DNA from 2 places in the Telluria sp. B2 genome. Region 2 is predicted to be linked to the other one. Evidence: riboswitches for the same ligand, from Rfam matches in the RefSeq annotation. Region 2 holds a riboswitch; the other holds the start of a gene.
What was found. A riboswitch is a leader RNA that binds a small molecule or an ion and turns the genes downstream of it on or off. The one in region 2 is predicted to bind cobalamin.
Positions count from the first base shown of each region.

Region 1 (7,675 bases), 1.2 Mb from region 2:
CGCGAGTTCGCCCTCGGCGACGGCATTGTCGACCGTGCGCGCCATCGGCGCCGGCGCGGCGCGTTCGGCCGGACCGCTCAGGCAGGCCGCCGCTCCCAGTACGATCAGGGCCCCGAAAATCCACACTTCCGCATTGCGCGCAAATCCCATGATGTTCTCCTCGACCCGGCTTGATGTGGCCGGTAGGCTCATGGTGCCCAGCTGGGGATGATTCGTTATTGCAACGGATCAAGCCATTTTCATTCCCGGTGGAAACATTGCAACATCTAGCCGCGACGGCGCGGGGGCGGTCAGCGTAGAATACCGCCTCGTCAGAAGAAATTGGAAAGCACAGCATGTCGATACAATGGTTCCCGGGCCACATGAACTCCGCCAAGAAGCAGGCGGAGGAGCAGATGGAAAACATCGATCTCGTGATCGAGGTGCTCGACGCACGCCTGCCGGAGGCGAGCCGCAATCCACTGGTCGAGAAGATGCGCAAGTTCCGCCAGCGTCCCTGCCTCAAGATCCTGAACAAGATCGACCTCGCCGACCCGGTCGCCACCGCCGCCTGGAAAGCCTTCTACGACGCCCAGGAAGGCGTGACCGCCTACCCGATGACGACCAAGAAGCCGGCCGATGTCGCGCGCATCCCGCAGCTGGCGCTGTCGCTGGCGCCGCACCGTGGCGTGCCGACCAAGCCGCTGCGCATCATGATCATGGGCATCCCGAACGTGGGCAAGTCGACCCTGATGAACGCGCTGCTGAAAAAGCGCGTGGCGAAAGTCGGCGACGAGCCGGCCGTCACCAAGACCCAGCAGAAGCTCTACCTCGACAAGCACACGGTGCTGGTCGACACCCCGGGCCTGATGTGGCCGAAGATCGAGATGGACAGCGACGGCATGATGCTGGCCGCCAGCCACGCGATCGGCACCAACGCCCTGATCGAGGAAGAGGTTGCCTTCTTCCTGGGCGACCTGCTGCTCGAGCGCTACCCGCACCTGCTCACTGCCCGCTACGGCTTCAAGACCGAGGGAATGGACGGCATCGCGGTGGTCGAGAACGTCGCCTCGCGCCGGGGCTTCCGCGTGCGCGGCGGCGAGTACGACATCGAGAAGGCGGCCCACGTGCTGCTGCACGACTACCGCACCGGCGCCCTGGGCCGCATCAGCCTGGAAACCCCGGAAACCCGCGCCGTACGCATCGCCGCGCATGAAGTCGAGATGGCCGAGAAGGCCCGCATCGCCGCCGAAAAGGCCGCCGCCAAGGCCGAAGAAGCCGCACGCGGCAAGCGCGGCACTTGATCCGCCGACGCTATCGCAAGGCAGCGGCCTGAACCGTAGGGGGGCACTCCGTGCCCACGCGAAAGCTTGAGCGGTCCGCTGCCCGTGTCTTAGCCGCACACACCGCATACCACCCCGGCATCCACAGGATCAGCCAACGGCTCGCTCGTCAAGCCGCCTCCCCAAACCTGAAACTCGACACCGCCAGGCTGCCAAAGAACGCATCCTCGTGATACACGTTGGCCGCCACCTCCTGCTCGGCCGCCCCCAGCGCCACCATCAGCGGAATCAGGTGCTCCTCGCGCGGATGCGCGGCCCTGCTTGCGGGCGCCTCGTTCCAGCGCAGCAGGGCGGCGGTGCGCGCGGCCGGATCCAGCGCCAGCAAGGTCCGGTTCAGCCAGCCATCGAAGGCGTGCGAGGCTTCCCGCCCGGCCGGCCCGAACTGGCGCAGGTTGTGGAAGGACAGTCCGCTGCCGATGATCAGGACGCCTTCCTCGCGCAGGGGCGCCAGCGCACGCCCGGCCTCGACGTGGGCGAGCGGATCGAGGTCGCGCCGCAGCGACAACTGCACCACCGGCATGTCGGCCGCCGGATAGACCGGGTACAGCATCGAGAAGGTGCCGTGGTCGAAGCCGCGTTCGGCGTCCAGCCCGGCCGGGTGGCCCGCCGCCTCCAGGAGTGCCGCCACGCGCGCGGCCAGGTGCGGATCGCCCGGGGCGGGGTAGCGCACCTGGTAGGTGTGGGGCGGAAAGCCGCCATAGTCGTAGATCATGCCCGGCGCCGCCGAGGACGAGACCATGAAACGCGGCGCTTCCCAGTGGCTGGTCACCACCAGCACCGCCTTCGGACGCGCGCCGAGCTGGCGCGGGATGTCGACCAGCGAGGCTTCCAGCCTGTCGTAGGCCGGGCCGTATTCCTGCTTCAGCCAGGGCCAGGGGCCGCCGCCGTGGGAGACGAAATAGGTGGGCAGGCGGGTGGACATGGCGGCTCCTTCATGTTGGCGACGGGATCGATGGTAGCCGATCCGGCATGCGGGCGTGGCTGGTAGCTTCGCCGCGGTCTCACTGCACGCATCCACGCGGCCTGGCGGCCACCACCCGGGATGACCCCAGCCCTTGCCCGTTATATAATCCTCCCTGTTCTGGTGCCCGCGCGCGATCTGCGTGCGCAGTTAAACGGGAAACACGATGCTTGCTGCGCCTCCGGCGCACGGCAAAGGTGTGCTGCCCCCGCAACGGTGAACAAGCGTCGCCCCGGCGACAGGCCGCTTCGATATGCCACTGTGCCCATGCATAGGAAGGTGAGGCGGTCCGACTTGCGAGCCCGGATACCGGCCAGGACAGGTGGACGTCCCAGAGGAACGTTCGTTGAATCCGGCTTGCGGGGACGCAGACCGGATGCACACTTTTCAAAAGAATCACAACATGACTTTTGCTGTCCCGAACAGCGCGCCGGCGTTCAAGCCGCTCGCGCTTGCCTGTGCCGTTTCCCTTTCCCTGTTCGCCGGCGCCGCCAGCGCCGAGCAGGCCATGACCACCGTCCACGTCACCGGCGCGCGCTTCGCCAGCGACGCGGCCCTGGCGCCGATCGGCGCCACCGTGATCACGGCGGACGACATCCGCCGCGCCGGCGCCACCGACGTGAACGCCGCGATCCGCAAGGTCGGCGGCGTCTACGGCCGCCAGAGCCTGGACGGTTCGCCCGACTTCGCGCTCGACCTGCGCGGCTTCGGTTCGAACAGCAGCCAGAACCTGGTGATCCTGGTCGACGGCGTGCGCATGAACGAGAACGAACAGGCCGGCGCCGTGCTGTCCTCGATCCCGGTCGACACCGTCGAGCGCATCGAGATCACGCGCGGCGGCAGCAGCGTGCTGTACGGCGAAGGCGCGACCGGCGGCGTCATCAACATCATCACCAAGCGCGGCGCGCAAGCCGGCTACCACGGCTCGCTGAGCCTGGAAGGCGGACGCTTCGACCAGTACGACGCGCGCGCTTCGGTGCGCCACGGCGAGGGCCCGCTGTCCTTCGACCTGGCCGCCGCCAAGCAGGGCACCGACAACTACCGCGAGAACAACGAATTCCGCCAGAAGACCATCAGCGGCGGCGTCCAATGGGCGGCCGACGGCAGCCGCCTGGGCCTGCGCGTGGAAAGCGCGCGCCAGGACATGCGCTTCCCGGGCGCGCTGAGCCTGGAGCAGTTCGAAGCCAATCCGCGCCAGACCTTCAAGCCGGACGACTTCGGCACCCTGGCCAGCGACCGTGTCGCCCTGTCGGCCGAGCACCGCATCGGCAGCGTCGAACTGGCGGCCGAGCTGTCGCACCGCGAGCGCGAAGTGACCTCGGCCTACGACTTCGGCGGCTTCCTGTCCGAGGCGACCTACCGCGCGCGCCAGACCCAGTTCTCGCCGCGCCTGCGCCAGATCGCGCGCTGGGACGGCATGCTCAACGAAGTCGTGGCCGGCGTCGACCTGATCCGCTGGGAGCGCAGCACCAGTTTCGGTTCCGATGCCAGCCAGGATTCGAAGGCGCTCTACCTGCGCGACGAGATGCGCTTTGCCGGCGCCTACAACGCCCGCCTGGCCCTGGGCGCGCGCCATGAGCGCTTCGAGAAGGACGAGGGCAATACCAGCCTGGGCGTGCCGGCCGGCGAGCAGTCGCAGAACGGCTGGAGCGTCGAGGGCAGCGTCGACCCGGTGGCGGGCATCACCGTGCACGCCAAGGCAGGGCAGAGCTACCGCATCCCGAACGCCGACGACAACGGCTACCGCTCGTCCAGCGCGCTGCTCGACGTGCAGACGTCAACCGACCTCGAGCTGGGCGTGAGCGCCGGCAGCGAGGAACGCCGCATCGCCGCGCGCGTGTTCCGCCACCGCCTGAAGAACGAGATCTTCTACGATCCGACCCTGTTCGGCGGCTACGGCGCCAACACCAACCTGGATCCGACCCGCCGCCAGGGCGTGGAAGTCGAAGGCCAGCTGGAATTCGCGCGCGACTGGCGCGTCACCGGCCAGTGGCAGCATGTGCAGGCCGAATTCACGGACGGCCCGAACGCCGGCCGCGAGATGGTGCTGGTGCCGAAGAACGTCGTCACCGCGCGCCTGGCGTGGATACCGTCGAACGGCCAGAGCGCCGACATCGGCGTGCAGTACGTGTCGAGCCAGCGCTACGGCAGCGACTTCTCCAACACCTGCGGTGCGCGCATCCCGTCGTATACCACGGTCGACGCACGCTATGCGCGCAAGGTGGGCAACTGGGAATTCGCGGTCGCCGGCCTGAACCTGGCCGACCGCCAGTACTTCAGCAACGCCTTCGCCTGCCGCGGCGGCATCTACCCGAGCGACGGCCGCCAGCTGAAGCTTTCGGCACGCTACGACTTCTGATGCCGTGAACGCCTTGCCCGCCGCCTCGCCCTCGCGTCAACGTGCGACTCTGGTCTTGCTGGCCGGGCTCGCGCTGCTCGCGCTTGCCGGGGCGGGCCTGGCGGGCTCGGTCGCCGTGCCGCCGGCCGAACTGCCGCGGGCGCTGGCCAGCCTGCTGGCCGGCGCGCCCGAGGGCATGGCGGCAACCCTGCTCGACCTGCGCCTGGGCCGCGCCAGCAGCGCCTTCGCCACCGGCGCCGCGCTGGCGCTGGCCGGCGTCATGATGCAGGCCCTGGTACGCAATCCACTGGCCGACCCCTACGTGCTGGGCGTGTCGGCCGGCGCCGCGGTCGGGGCCCTGGCTGCGCTGCTGTTCGGCGCGGCCTTGTGGGCGGTCGACCTCGGCGCCTTCGGCGGTGCGGTCGGGATCTCGCTGCTGCTCTACCTGCTGGCGCGGCGCGACCTGGGAGGAGGGCGGGCGGCGGTGCGCACCGGCGAGTCCGGCGTGCTGCTGCTCACCGGCGTGGTGCTGGCCTCGGCCTGCATGGCGCTGGTCACCCTGATGCTGTCGGTGGCGCCCGAGTCGCGCCTGCGCGGCATGGTGTTCTGGATGATCGGCGACCTGGCCGGCGCCGGCTGGCGCCTGCTGCCCTGGCTGGTGCTGGCAGCGGCCCTGCTGCTGGCCATGCGCCGCGCCCGCGCCCTGAACGTCATGGCCCTGCATGCCGACGCCGCCGTGGCGCTGGGCGTCGATGTCGCCTTCGAGCGCCGCTTCCTCTTCCTCTGTTCGGGGCTGCTGACCGCCTGCGCCGTCACCACCGGCGGCAGCATCGGCTTCGTCGGGCTGGTCGTGCCGCACGCCTGCCGCTATGCCTTCGGCCCGGACCATCGGATATTGTTACCCGCTGCCACCCTCGTGGGCGGCAGCTTCCTCGTGCTGGCCGATACGCTGGCGCGCACCGTACTGGCGCCGCAGCAGCTGCCGGTCGGCGTGCTGACCTCGCTGATCGGCGTGCCCGTCTTCCTGTTCCAGCTTCACCAACTGCACCTGCGCCGCCGATGATTTCCACCCACGACCTGACCCTGCGCGCGGACGCCCGCGTCCTCCTGGAAGGCCTGAACTGGCGCGTCGGCGCCGGCGAGAGCTGGTGCGTGATCGGCCCGAACGGCGCCGGCAAGAGCACGCTGCTGCGCACCGTGGCCGGGCTGCGCACGCCGGACGCGGGCAGCGTCGTCCTGGACGGCAAGCCCCTGGCCGCCTGGACCCTGCCGGCCCTGGCGCGCCAGCGGGCCTACCTCGCGCAGTCGCGCGGCGACGCCTTTGCCTACCGCGTCATCGAGACCGTGCTGATGGCGCGCCACCCCTACCACGCCGACCGCTACTGGGAAGGCAGCGACGACCATGCCGCCGCCGAAAGCGCGCTGCGCACGCTCGACGTGCTGCACCTGGCCCAGCGCGACGTGCGTACCCTGTCGGGCGGCGAGCGCCAGCGGGTGGCGATCGCCGCGCTGCTGGCCCAGGACACGCCGCTGCTGCTGCTGGACGAACCGGCCAATGCCCTCGACCTGGCGCACCAGGTCGCGGTGACCGAACTGATGGCGCGCCTGTGCCGCGAGGAGGGCAGGACGGTGGTGAGCGTCGGCCACGACCTGAACCTGGCCTGGAGCGGCGCCACCCATGCGCTGCTCCTGAACGGCGACGGTAGCTGGCATGCCGGGACGACGGCCGAGGTGATGCGCCCCGACCTGCTCAGCGCCTGCCTGGGCCACCCGATCGCAGCCATCGCCCACGGCAGCCGCACCGTCTTCCTGCCCGACGCGCCGCGCCATGGCGCGACCCTCGTTCCTGTCCGGAGAACCCCATGAGAGCGCTTCTTCGTCTCCTGCTTCCCGCACTGCTGCTGTTGTCGACCTGCGCCGCCGGGGCGGCCATCACCGTGGTCGACGACGCCGGCCGCCGCGTCACGCTGGCGCGCCCGGCCCAGCGCGTGATCTCGATGGCGCCGCACGTGACCGAGCTGCTGTTCGCAGCCGGCGGCGGCGCGCGCATCGTCGGCGCCATGAACTACAGCGACTACCCGGCGGCGGCGCGCAGCATCCCGCTGATCGGCTCGAACAGCCAGATCGACCTCGAGCGCGTAATCGCGATGAAGCCGGACCTCCTGATCGTCTGGCAGAGCGGGAACACGGCGCGCCAGATCGCCCAGCTGCAAAGCCTGGGCTTGCCGGTCTTCCACAGCGAGCCGCGCAAGCTCGACGAGGTGGCGACCAGTTTGCTGCGTTTCGGCCAGTTGCTCGGCACCGAGCAGGCCGCACAGGCCGCCGCCGCCCAGTACCGGGCGAAACTGGCCGCGCTGCGCGCGCGCTACGGCCAGCGCCCGCCCGTGACCGTGTTCTACCAAGCCTGGGACAACCCGCTCTACACCCTCAACGGCGAGCAGATCGCCAGCGACGCGATCCGCCTGTGCGGCGGGACGAACATCTTTGCCGGCCTGAAGACGATCGCGCCCCAGGTCAGCGTCGAGGCCGTGGTGCAGGCGGACCCGGAAGCCATCGTCGGCGGCAAGCTGTACACGCCGCAGGACCGTGGCCTGTCGATCTGGCAGCCCTACCGTGGCATGACGGCGGTGCGCCGCCACAACCTGTTCACGCTGGACGAGGAACTGCTCACCCGGCCGGGCCCGCGCATCGTCGATGGGGCCGCCGCGCTGTGCCAGCGCCTGGAAGAGGCGCGCGCACGGCGCCGCTGAGTGTCGTCTGCGTGTCCGCCAAGTGTCGTTACAAGGCGCGTTACAGCGGTAAGCAAATGCAAAAAAGCGCGGCTTTCCCGGAGGGCCGCGCAAAAAAGTGGTAATCTCGCGGTCGTTTTCTTCAACTCCAGACAAGAAGGATATTTATGCGCCGCTCCCTGCGTTTAGCCCTGATCGCCGCCAGCCTGGTCGCCAGCACCGCTTTCGCTTCGCCCACCAATCCGCAGAACGGCGTCGAGTACGTGACGCTGGCGGCGCCGCAACCGGTCCAGACCACCGGCAAGAAAGTCGAAGTCATCGAATT
Region 1 is NZ_CP196525.1:4,229,743-4,237,417, reverse strand. Features, by position in the region: gene ACSUZJ_RS18770 (hypothetical protein) at 1-192, opposite strand, end outside; gene ylqF (ribosome biogenesis GTPase YlqF) at 336-1,283, shown strand; gene ACSUZJ_RS18760 (DODA-type extradiol aromatic ring-opening family dioxygenase) at 1,432-2,244, opposite strand; cobalamin riboswitch at 2,388-2,615, shown strand; gene ACSUZJ_RS18755 (TonB-dependent receptor family protein) at 2,687-4,642, shown strand; gene ACSUZJ_RS18750 (FecCD family ABC transporter permease) at 4,647-5,684, shown strand; gene ACSUZJ_RS18745 (ABC transporter ATP-binding protein) at 5,681-6,487, shown strand; gene ACSUZJ_RS18740 (cobalamin-binding protein) at 6,484-7,371, shown strand; gene ACSUZJ_RS18735 (thiol:disulfide interchange protein DsbA/DsbL) at 7,518-7,675, shown strand, end outside.
Region 1: linked by a shared signal. The riboswitch ahead of ACSUZJ_RS18755 (TonB-dependent receptor family protein) and the one ahead of ACSUZJ_RS23865 (TonB-dependent receptor domain-containing protein) in region 2 are both predicted to bind cobalamin.

Region 2 (7,675 bases):
ATCTGTTCCACTATCCGATCGACTATCACGTACAGGCTCTTCCCATTTCGCTCGCCACTACTTTGGGAATCTCGGTTGATTTCTTTTCCTGCAGCTACTTAGATGTTTCAGTTCGCCGCGTTCGCTTTGCATGCCTATGTATTCAGCATGCAATGACCCAAAGGGCCGGGTTTCCCCATTCGGAAATCTGCGGATCAAAGTGTGTTTGCTCACTCCCCGCAGCTTATCGCAAGCTACTACGTCCTTCATCGCCTGTAATCGCCAAGGCATCCACCATGTGCACTTATTCGCTTGTCCCTATAACGTTAGCCCCTGCTGACAACAGGGAACGCTACAGGATCAAGAGTACAGCGTTATTGCATGTTTGTTGATACTTTGATTACTACCCTAAGTGTGCTCACTCATCATTCCTGATTCGCTTACACGCTTAAAAAAACTTTACTTCTTCCAGATTGTTAAAGAACGCAAACTACACTTAGCTCAAGCTTTCGCTTCAGCTAAATATAGTTCTGATCAACAGTCGATAAGCGTAGGCGCTTGATGCCGAGCGTTAGCTCCGGTGCTACTCTAGAAAGGAGGTGATCCAGCCGCACCTTCCGATACGGCTACCTTGTTACGACTTCACCCCAGTCACGAATCCTACCGTGGTAAGCGCCCTCCTTGCGGTTAAGCTACCTACTTCTGGTAAAACCCGCTCCCATGGTGTGACGGGCGGTGTGTACAAGACCCGGGAACGTATTCACCGCGGCATGCTGATCCGCGATTACTAGCGATTCCAACTTCACGCAGTCGAGTTGCAGACTGCGATCCGGACTACGATACACTTTCTGGGATTAGCTCCCCCTCGCGGGTTGGCGGCCCTCTGTATGTACCATTGTATGACGTGTGAAGCCCTACCCATAAGGGCCATGAGGACTTGACGTCATCCCCACCTTCCTCCGGTTTGTCACCGGCAGTCTCATTAGAGTGCTCTTGCGTAGCAACTAATGACAAGGGTTGCGCTCGTTGCGGGACTTAACCCAACATCTCACGACACGAGCTGACGACAGCCATGCAGCACCTGTGTTCAGGTTCCCTTTCGGGCACTCCCCGATCTCTCGAGGATTCCTGACATGTCAAGGGTAGGTAAGGTTTTTCGCGTTGCATCGAATTAATCCACATCATCCACCGCTTGTGCGGGTCCCCGTCAATTCCTTTGAGTTTTAATCTTGCGACCGTACTCCCCAGGCGGTCTACTTCACGCGTTAGCTGCGTTACCAAGTTAATTAAAACCCGACAACTAGTAGACATCGTTTAGGGCGTGGACTACCAGGGTATCTAATCCTGTTTGCTCCCCACGCTTTCGTGCATGAGCGTCAGTCTTGACCCAGGGGGCTGCCTTCGCCATCGGTGTTCCTCCACATCTCTACGCATTTCACTGCTACACGTGGAATTCTACCCCCCTCTGCCAGACTCCAGCCTTGCAGTCTCCAACGCAATTCCCAGGTTGAGCCCGGGGATTTCACGTCAGACTTACAAAACCGCCTGCGCACGCTTTACGCCCAGTAATTCCGATTAACGCTTGCACCCTACGTATTACCGCGGCTGCTGGCACGTAGTTAGCCGGTGCTTATTCTTCAGGTACCGTCATTAGCAAGAGATATTAGCTCCTACCGTTTCTTCCCTGACAAAAGAGCTTTACAACCCGAAGGCCTTCTTCACTCACGCGGCATTGCTGGATCAGGCTTGCGCCCATTGTCCAAAATTCCCCACTGCTGCCTCCCGTAGGAGTCTGGACCGTGTCTCAGTTCCAGTGTGGCTGGTCGTCCTCTCAGACCAGCTACTGATCGTCGCCTTGGTGAGCCTTTACCTCACCAACTAGCTAATCAGACATCGGCCGCTCCAAAAGCATGAGGTCTTGCGATCCCCCACTTTCTTCCGTAGAACGTATGCGGTATTAGCGTAACTTTCGCTACGTTATCCCCCACTTCTGGGTACGTTCCGATGTATTACTCACCCGTTCGCCACTCGCCACCAGACCGAAGCCCGTGCTGCCGTTCGACTTGCATGTGTAAAGCATGCCGCCAGCGTTCAATCTGAGCCAGGATCAAACTCTTCAGTTCAATCTCTGTTTGTTGACTCTTTCGAGTCATCCTGATTTCTCAGGAGTCGCTCACTCAAAATACTGACCGTCATCTCATTGCTGAGACAACGTTAATACTTTGTGCGAACATTTGATAATTTAAGTAATCAGCTGAACAAGTCAGCTGGCACCTTCATCAAACGCCCACACTTATCGACTGTTAATTGTTAAAGAACCGTTGTTCTGTACTACCTTGCTGCACTTGCGAATCGTTTTGTTCGTCAGCAGCAGAGAAGTGAGATTATGCAGTGTTTCGCGATGCTCGTCAACTTCTTTTTTACAACACCGCGTTGTATCGCGGCTCCCCCTGTTCCTTCAACTACTTGATTTCGTTGCCGTTTTCAGCGGGAACAGGACTATAGCAAAGCGGCGAGCGGGTTGCAAGGGTCTCTTCGTGTGCTATCGTTGCCGCCGCCTCTACTTTATAGAACAACAACGATGCGCCTTCCAGACCTGGCTCCCATCCGCAACGACGAACTGGCCGCCGCCCTCGCGGCCGCGATCGACAACAAGACGAAACCACTCGGCAGCCTGGGCCGCCTGGAAGGGTTGGCACGGCAGATCGGCCTGATCCAGGCCAGCGCCGCGCCGCGCATCGACCGCCCTGCCATATTGGTGTTCGCGGCAGACCACGGCATCGTCGCGGAAGGCGTGTCGGCCTACCCGCAGGAAGTGACCTGGCAGATGGTCGAGAACTTCCTGGCCGGCGGGGCGGCGATCAATGTCTTCGCGCGCCAGAACAACTGCGCGATCCAGGTCATCGATGCGGGCGTCAACCATGAGTTCGGCGAACGCGCGGGTCTCGTCGATCGCAAGGTGGCTTTCGGCACCCGTAACTTTGCAGTCGAGGCGGCGATGAGCACGGAAGAATGCGCGCTCGCCATGGAACGCGGCATGGCCCTGGCGCGTGACCTGCCGGGCAATGTCGTCGGTTTCGGCGAAATGGGCATCGGCAACACCACCGCGGCGGCGGCCCTGATGCACAAGCTGGCGGGAATCCCCGTGGCCGAGTGCGTCGGTGCCGGCACCGGCCTGTCGCCCGAGGGCATGCGTCACAAGCAGGCCGTGCTCGAAGCGGCGGTAGCGAAACACGCGGGTATCGACGATCCGCTGGCTGTATTGGCCACCTTCGGCGGCTTCGAGATCGCGATGATGGCCGGCGCCATGCTGCAGGCGGCCGCGCTGCGCAAGGTCCTGCTGATCGACGGCTTCATCGTGACCAGCGCCTTGCTGCTTGCCGCGCGCCTGCAGCCGGCGATCCTCGACTACTGCGTGTTCGCCCACTGCTCGGACGAACAAGGCCACCGCCTGATGCTGGAACACCTGGACGCCCGTCCGCTCCTGCAGCTCGACCTGCGCCTGGGCGAAGGCACCGGCAGCGCGCTCGCCCTGCCGCTGCTGCACGCGGCAGTGAACTTCCTGGCGGAGATGGCGACCTTCTCTTCCGCCCAGGTCAGCACCAGCGGCCAATAAGATGCAGCAATTGCGCCTGTTCTTCATTGCGCTGCAATTCTTCACGCGCCTGCCGATCCCGCGCTGGGTCGGCTTCCAGCCCGAGTGGCTGCACCATGCCTCGCGCTACTTCCCGCTGGTCGGCTGCGTGGTGGCGGCGGTGGCGGCAGCCGTGTACCTGCTGGCAGCCCTGGTGCTGCCCGCGCCGGTTGCGGCGGTGCTGTCGACCGCGGCCTCGATCTACGTCACCGGCGCCTTTCACGAGGACGGCTTTGCCGACACCTGCGATGGCCTCGGCGGCGGTATGACGCGCGAGCGCGTGCTCGAGATCATGAAAGACTCGCGCATCGGCGCCTATGGTGCGATCGGCATGGTCTGCATGCTGGGCGCGAAGTGTACGGCGCTGGCCATGCTGCCGCCAAGCAGCGCCATCGCCGCGCTGTTCCTCGCCCACCCGCTCTCCCGGCTGGCGGCCACCAGCCTCATCTGGCGCATGGACTACGCGCGTGCCGAAGGCAAGGCGAAGCCGATGGCCCAGCAGATGACGGGGGCGGAATTCGCCATCGCCACGCTCACGGCCTTCCTGCCGGGCGCGCTGCTGGTCGCAGGCGGCCAGCTCAGTGCCGCGGCGCTGTGCGCCTGTGTCGCCGCGGCCGCCCTGTCCGCGCTCTGGCTGGCCCGCAAGTTCCAGACCCGCCTTCAAGGCTACACCGGGGATTGCCTGGGCGCCGTCCAGCAGCTGGCGGAAGTGGCGGTCTACCTCGTCATCGTAGCCAGCCTCGGCCAGAGTGCACTGGCATGAACATGCGTCTGCTGCTGGTACGCCATCCGAGGCCGGATATCGATGCGCATCTCTGCTATGGGTGCAGCGACGTCGCGGTGGCACAGCAGGAGCTCCTGCGCGTACGCGACGCGCTCCTCGCTGCCGGCCTGCCCCGCACCCTGCCGACTTATGCCAGTCCGCTGTCCCGCTGCGCCGCCCTGGCCCGCGCCCTGGATCCGCCTCAGCTGCGCTTCGATGCACGCCTGGCCGAGATGGACTTTGGCGCCTGGGAGCTGCGCAGCTGGGACGCCATACCGCGTCTCGACATCGACGCCTGGGCCGAAGACCTCCTGCATTACCGCCCAGGCGGCGCCGAATCGGTCCTCGATGTCGCGCGCCGGGTCGCCGCCTTCCTCGACGACCTGCGCGGCGCCGGCCACCCCGAGGCCCTCGTCATCTGCCATGCCGGCACCATCCGCCTGCTGCGCGCCCTGTACAAAAAACAGCCGCTGGAAGACGCCGCGCTGGAAGCGGCGCGCACGCCACACCACATCCCCTACGGCGACATGCTTGTGCTGAAAGACTGACAACACGGCTGACGACGCCGCTGAAGTCACCGTATAATGGCGCCGTTTTGGTGCTCGCGCCTGTGTTCACAGGTGCAGTTAAACGGGAAACACGAAGCCCCTCGAGGCCAACGTGTGCTGCCCCCGCAACGGTAAGCAAGTGCCGCGTTCACGCGGCAAACCGTCTCCCCAGACCACTGTGCATTTGCATGGGAAGGTCGGACGGCCTCACTTGCCAGCCCGGATACCGGCCAAAAGGTGGAGCGATGTCGCAGATATCGCTCTGTTCAATCTGGCCTACGGGGACGTGGGCTGGTTGTCCAACCCAAGAACCGTCATGACTTTTCACGTTTCACGGCAAGCGGCCGCTTCGTCGCTCGCGCTCGCCATGGCTGCGCCTTTCGCGCACGCCGATTCCACACCCGCTTCCACGTCCATGGATACCGTCGTCGTCACCGCCGCGCGCATGCCGCAGCGGGCCGCCGACGTCATCGCCCAGACCACCGTCATCGACAGCGACGAGATCGCACGCTCCGGCGCCGGCTCGGTTGCCGACGTGCTGCAGCGCCAGCCCGGCATCGAGATCACGCGCAACGGCAGCGCCGGCGCCAGCACCAGCGTGTTCCTGCGCGGCGCCAACAGCAACCAGGTCGTGGTCCTGCTCGACGGCGTGCGCATCGGCTCGTCCACCAGCGGCACGGCGAGCTGGAATGCGATCCCGCTGGAAGCCATCGAGCGCATCGAAGTCGTCTACGGTCCCTTGAGCACCCTGTACGGCGCCGACGCCATCGGCGGCGTGGTCCAGATCTTCACGCGCAAGGGCGAGCCCGGCCTGAACGGCGGCGCCTCGCTCGGCCTTGGCAGCGAGGCCACGCGCCAGGCCAGCGCCCACATCGCGGACGCCACCGGCGGCGAGCACGCGTTCAGCTACGCCTTCGGCGCGGGGCATGAAGAGTCGGATGGCTTCTCGGCCACCAGGCCGGGCGCATTCGGCTACAACCCGGACGACGACGGCTACCGCCGCAGCAACGTCCACGGCCGCATCGCGCTGGCCATCGCGCCCGGCATCGGGGCCGGCGCCCAGTTCCTGCACAGCCGCCTGCGCGCCCAGTACGACAGCGGCGCCGGCAGCTACGACACCCACAACGAGCAGGACCTGAACACCGCCTCGGTCTTCGTCGCCGGCCAGCTTGCTTCGAACTGGCGCAGCGTCGTGCAACTGGCGCGCTCGCAGGACAAGCTGGGCAGCTTCACCAGCGCGGCCGCCAGCGGCGCCAGCCAGATCGACACCCAACAGGACGAACTGAGCTGGCAAAACACGATCCGCCTGGGCAGCGACACCCTGCAGCTGCTCTACGGCCACCGCAAGGAAGAGGTGACATCCAGCGCCACCCGGGCCCTGGGGCGCGAGCGCATCACGAATTCCTATGCCGCCACCTACGCGCTGCGCCGCGACCGCCACCTGGTCGACATCAGCGCGCGCCAGGACAGGTCAAGCTACGGCCCGAAAACAACCGGCGCCGCCGGTTATGGCTACGACTTCGGCAACGGCCTGCGCGCCACCGCCAGCATCGGCTCGAGCTTCCGCGCGCCGACCTTCAACGAGCTCTACTACCCCGGGTACGGCGTCGAGACCAACCAGCCCGAGCGCGGCCGCAACGCCGAACTGGGCCTGCGCTACGACAGCCGCGGCGTGCAGCTGGACGCCACCTGGTTCCGCAACCGCCTGAGCGACATGATCGTCTCGGCCACGCCCTGCCCCGACCAGCGCGACGGGCGCACCGGCAGCTGCGCCTACAACGTGGCCTCGGCCATGCTGGAAGGCGTGAACATCTCAAGCACAGCGCGCATCGGCGCGCTGCGCCTGCGCGGCAGCCTGGACTGGCAGGACCCGCAGGACAAGGGCAGCGGCAAGCGCCTGGCGCGCCGCGCCGCCAGGCATGCGAACTTCGGCGCCGAGTACAAGCTGGGCCAGCTCGAGACCGGCGCCGAATGGCTGGTGTCGGGCGAGCGCTACGACGACGCGGCCAACCTGCGCCGCCTCGGCGGTTACGGCCTGCTCAACCTGTACGCGACCTGGCAGCTCAACGAGGACTTTTCCTTGCTGGCGCGCGTAAACAATGCGGCGGACAAGCATTATGAGCTGGCCCGCAACTACGGCACGGGCGGACGCAGCTGGTTCGCCGGCCTGCGCTACGGCATCCGCTAAGCACCGCGCCATGCGCACGCTGCCCCTGTTCCCGCTGCGCCAGCGCGCCCTGCTCGTCACGGGCTCGCTGCTGCTGGTGGCGCTCGCCTGCCTGCTGTATGCCGGCATGACCGGCTCGATCCAGGTGTCAGCCAGCGAAGTGCCGGCGGCGCTGCGCCAGCTGTTCGAAGGCCGGCCGCAGTCGCTGGCCGCTTCGCTGCTGGAACTGCGCGCCGGACGCGCGCTGGTCGCCTTCGTGACCGGCGCCGCCCTGGCGCTGGCCGGTGTGCTGATGCAGGCGCTGCTGCGCAATCCGCTGGCCGACCCCTACATCCTCGGCATCTCGGCCGGCGCTTCGGTCGGCGCGCTCGCGGCGCTGCTGCTGATGGCGGCCCTGGCGACCGTCGAGCTGGCGGCGGTCGGCGGGGCGATCACGGTGTCGCTCCTGCTCTACCTGCTGGCGCGCCAGGACCTGCGCGGCGGCGCCGGCAGTGGCGGCGGCACCTCGACCCTGCTCTTGACCGGGGTCGTGATCTCCTCGCTGTGCGTGGCCCTGATCACCCTGATGCTGTCGATCGCGCCCG
Region 2 is NZ_CP196525.1:5,409,914-5,417,588, forward strand. Features, by position in the region: rRNA gene ACSUZJ_RS23840 (23S ribosomal RNA) at 1-297, opposite strand, end outside; rRNA gene ACSUZJ_RS23845 (16S ribosomal RNA) at 572-2,102, opposite strand; gene cobT (nicotinate-nucleotide--dimethylbenzimidazole phosphoribosyltransferase) at 2,561-3,595, shown strand; gene ACSUZJ_RS23855 (adenosylcobinamide-GDP ribazoletransferase) at 3,597-4,376, shown strand; gene ACSUZJ_RS23860 (histidine phosphatase family protein) at 4,373-4,924, shown strand; cobalamin riboswitch at 4,956-5,173, shown strand; gene ACSUZJ_RS23865 (TonB-dependent receptor domain-containing protein) at 5,241-7,112, shown strand; gene ACSUZJ_RS23870 (FecCD family ABC transporter permease) at 7,123-7,675, shown strand, end outside.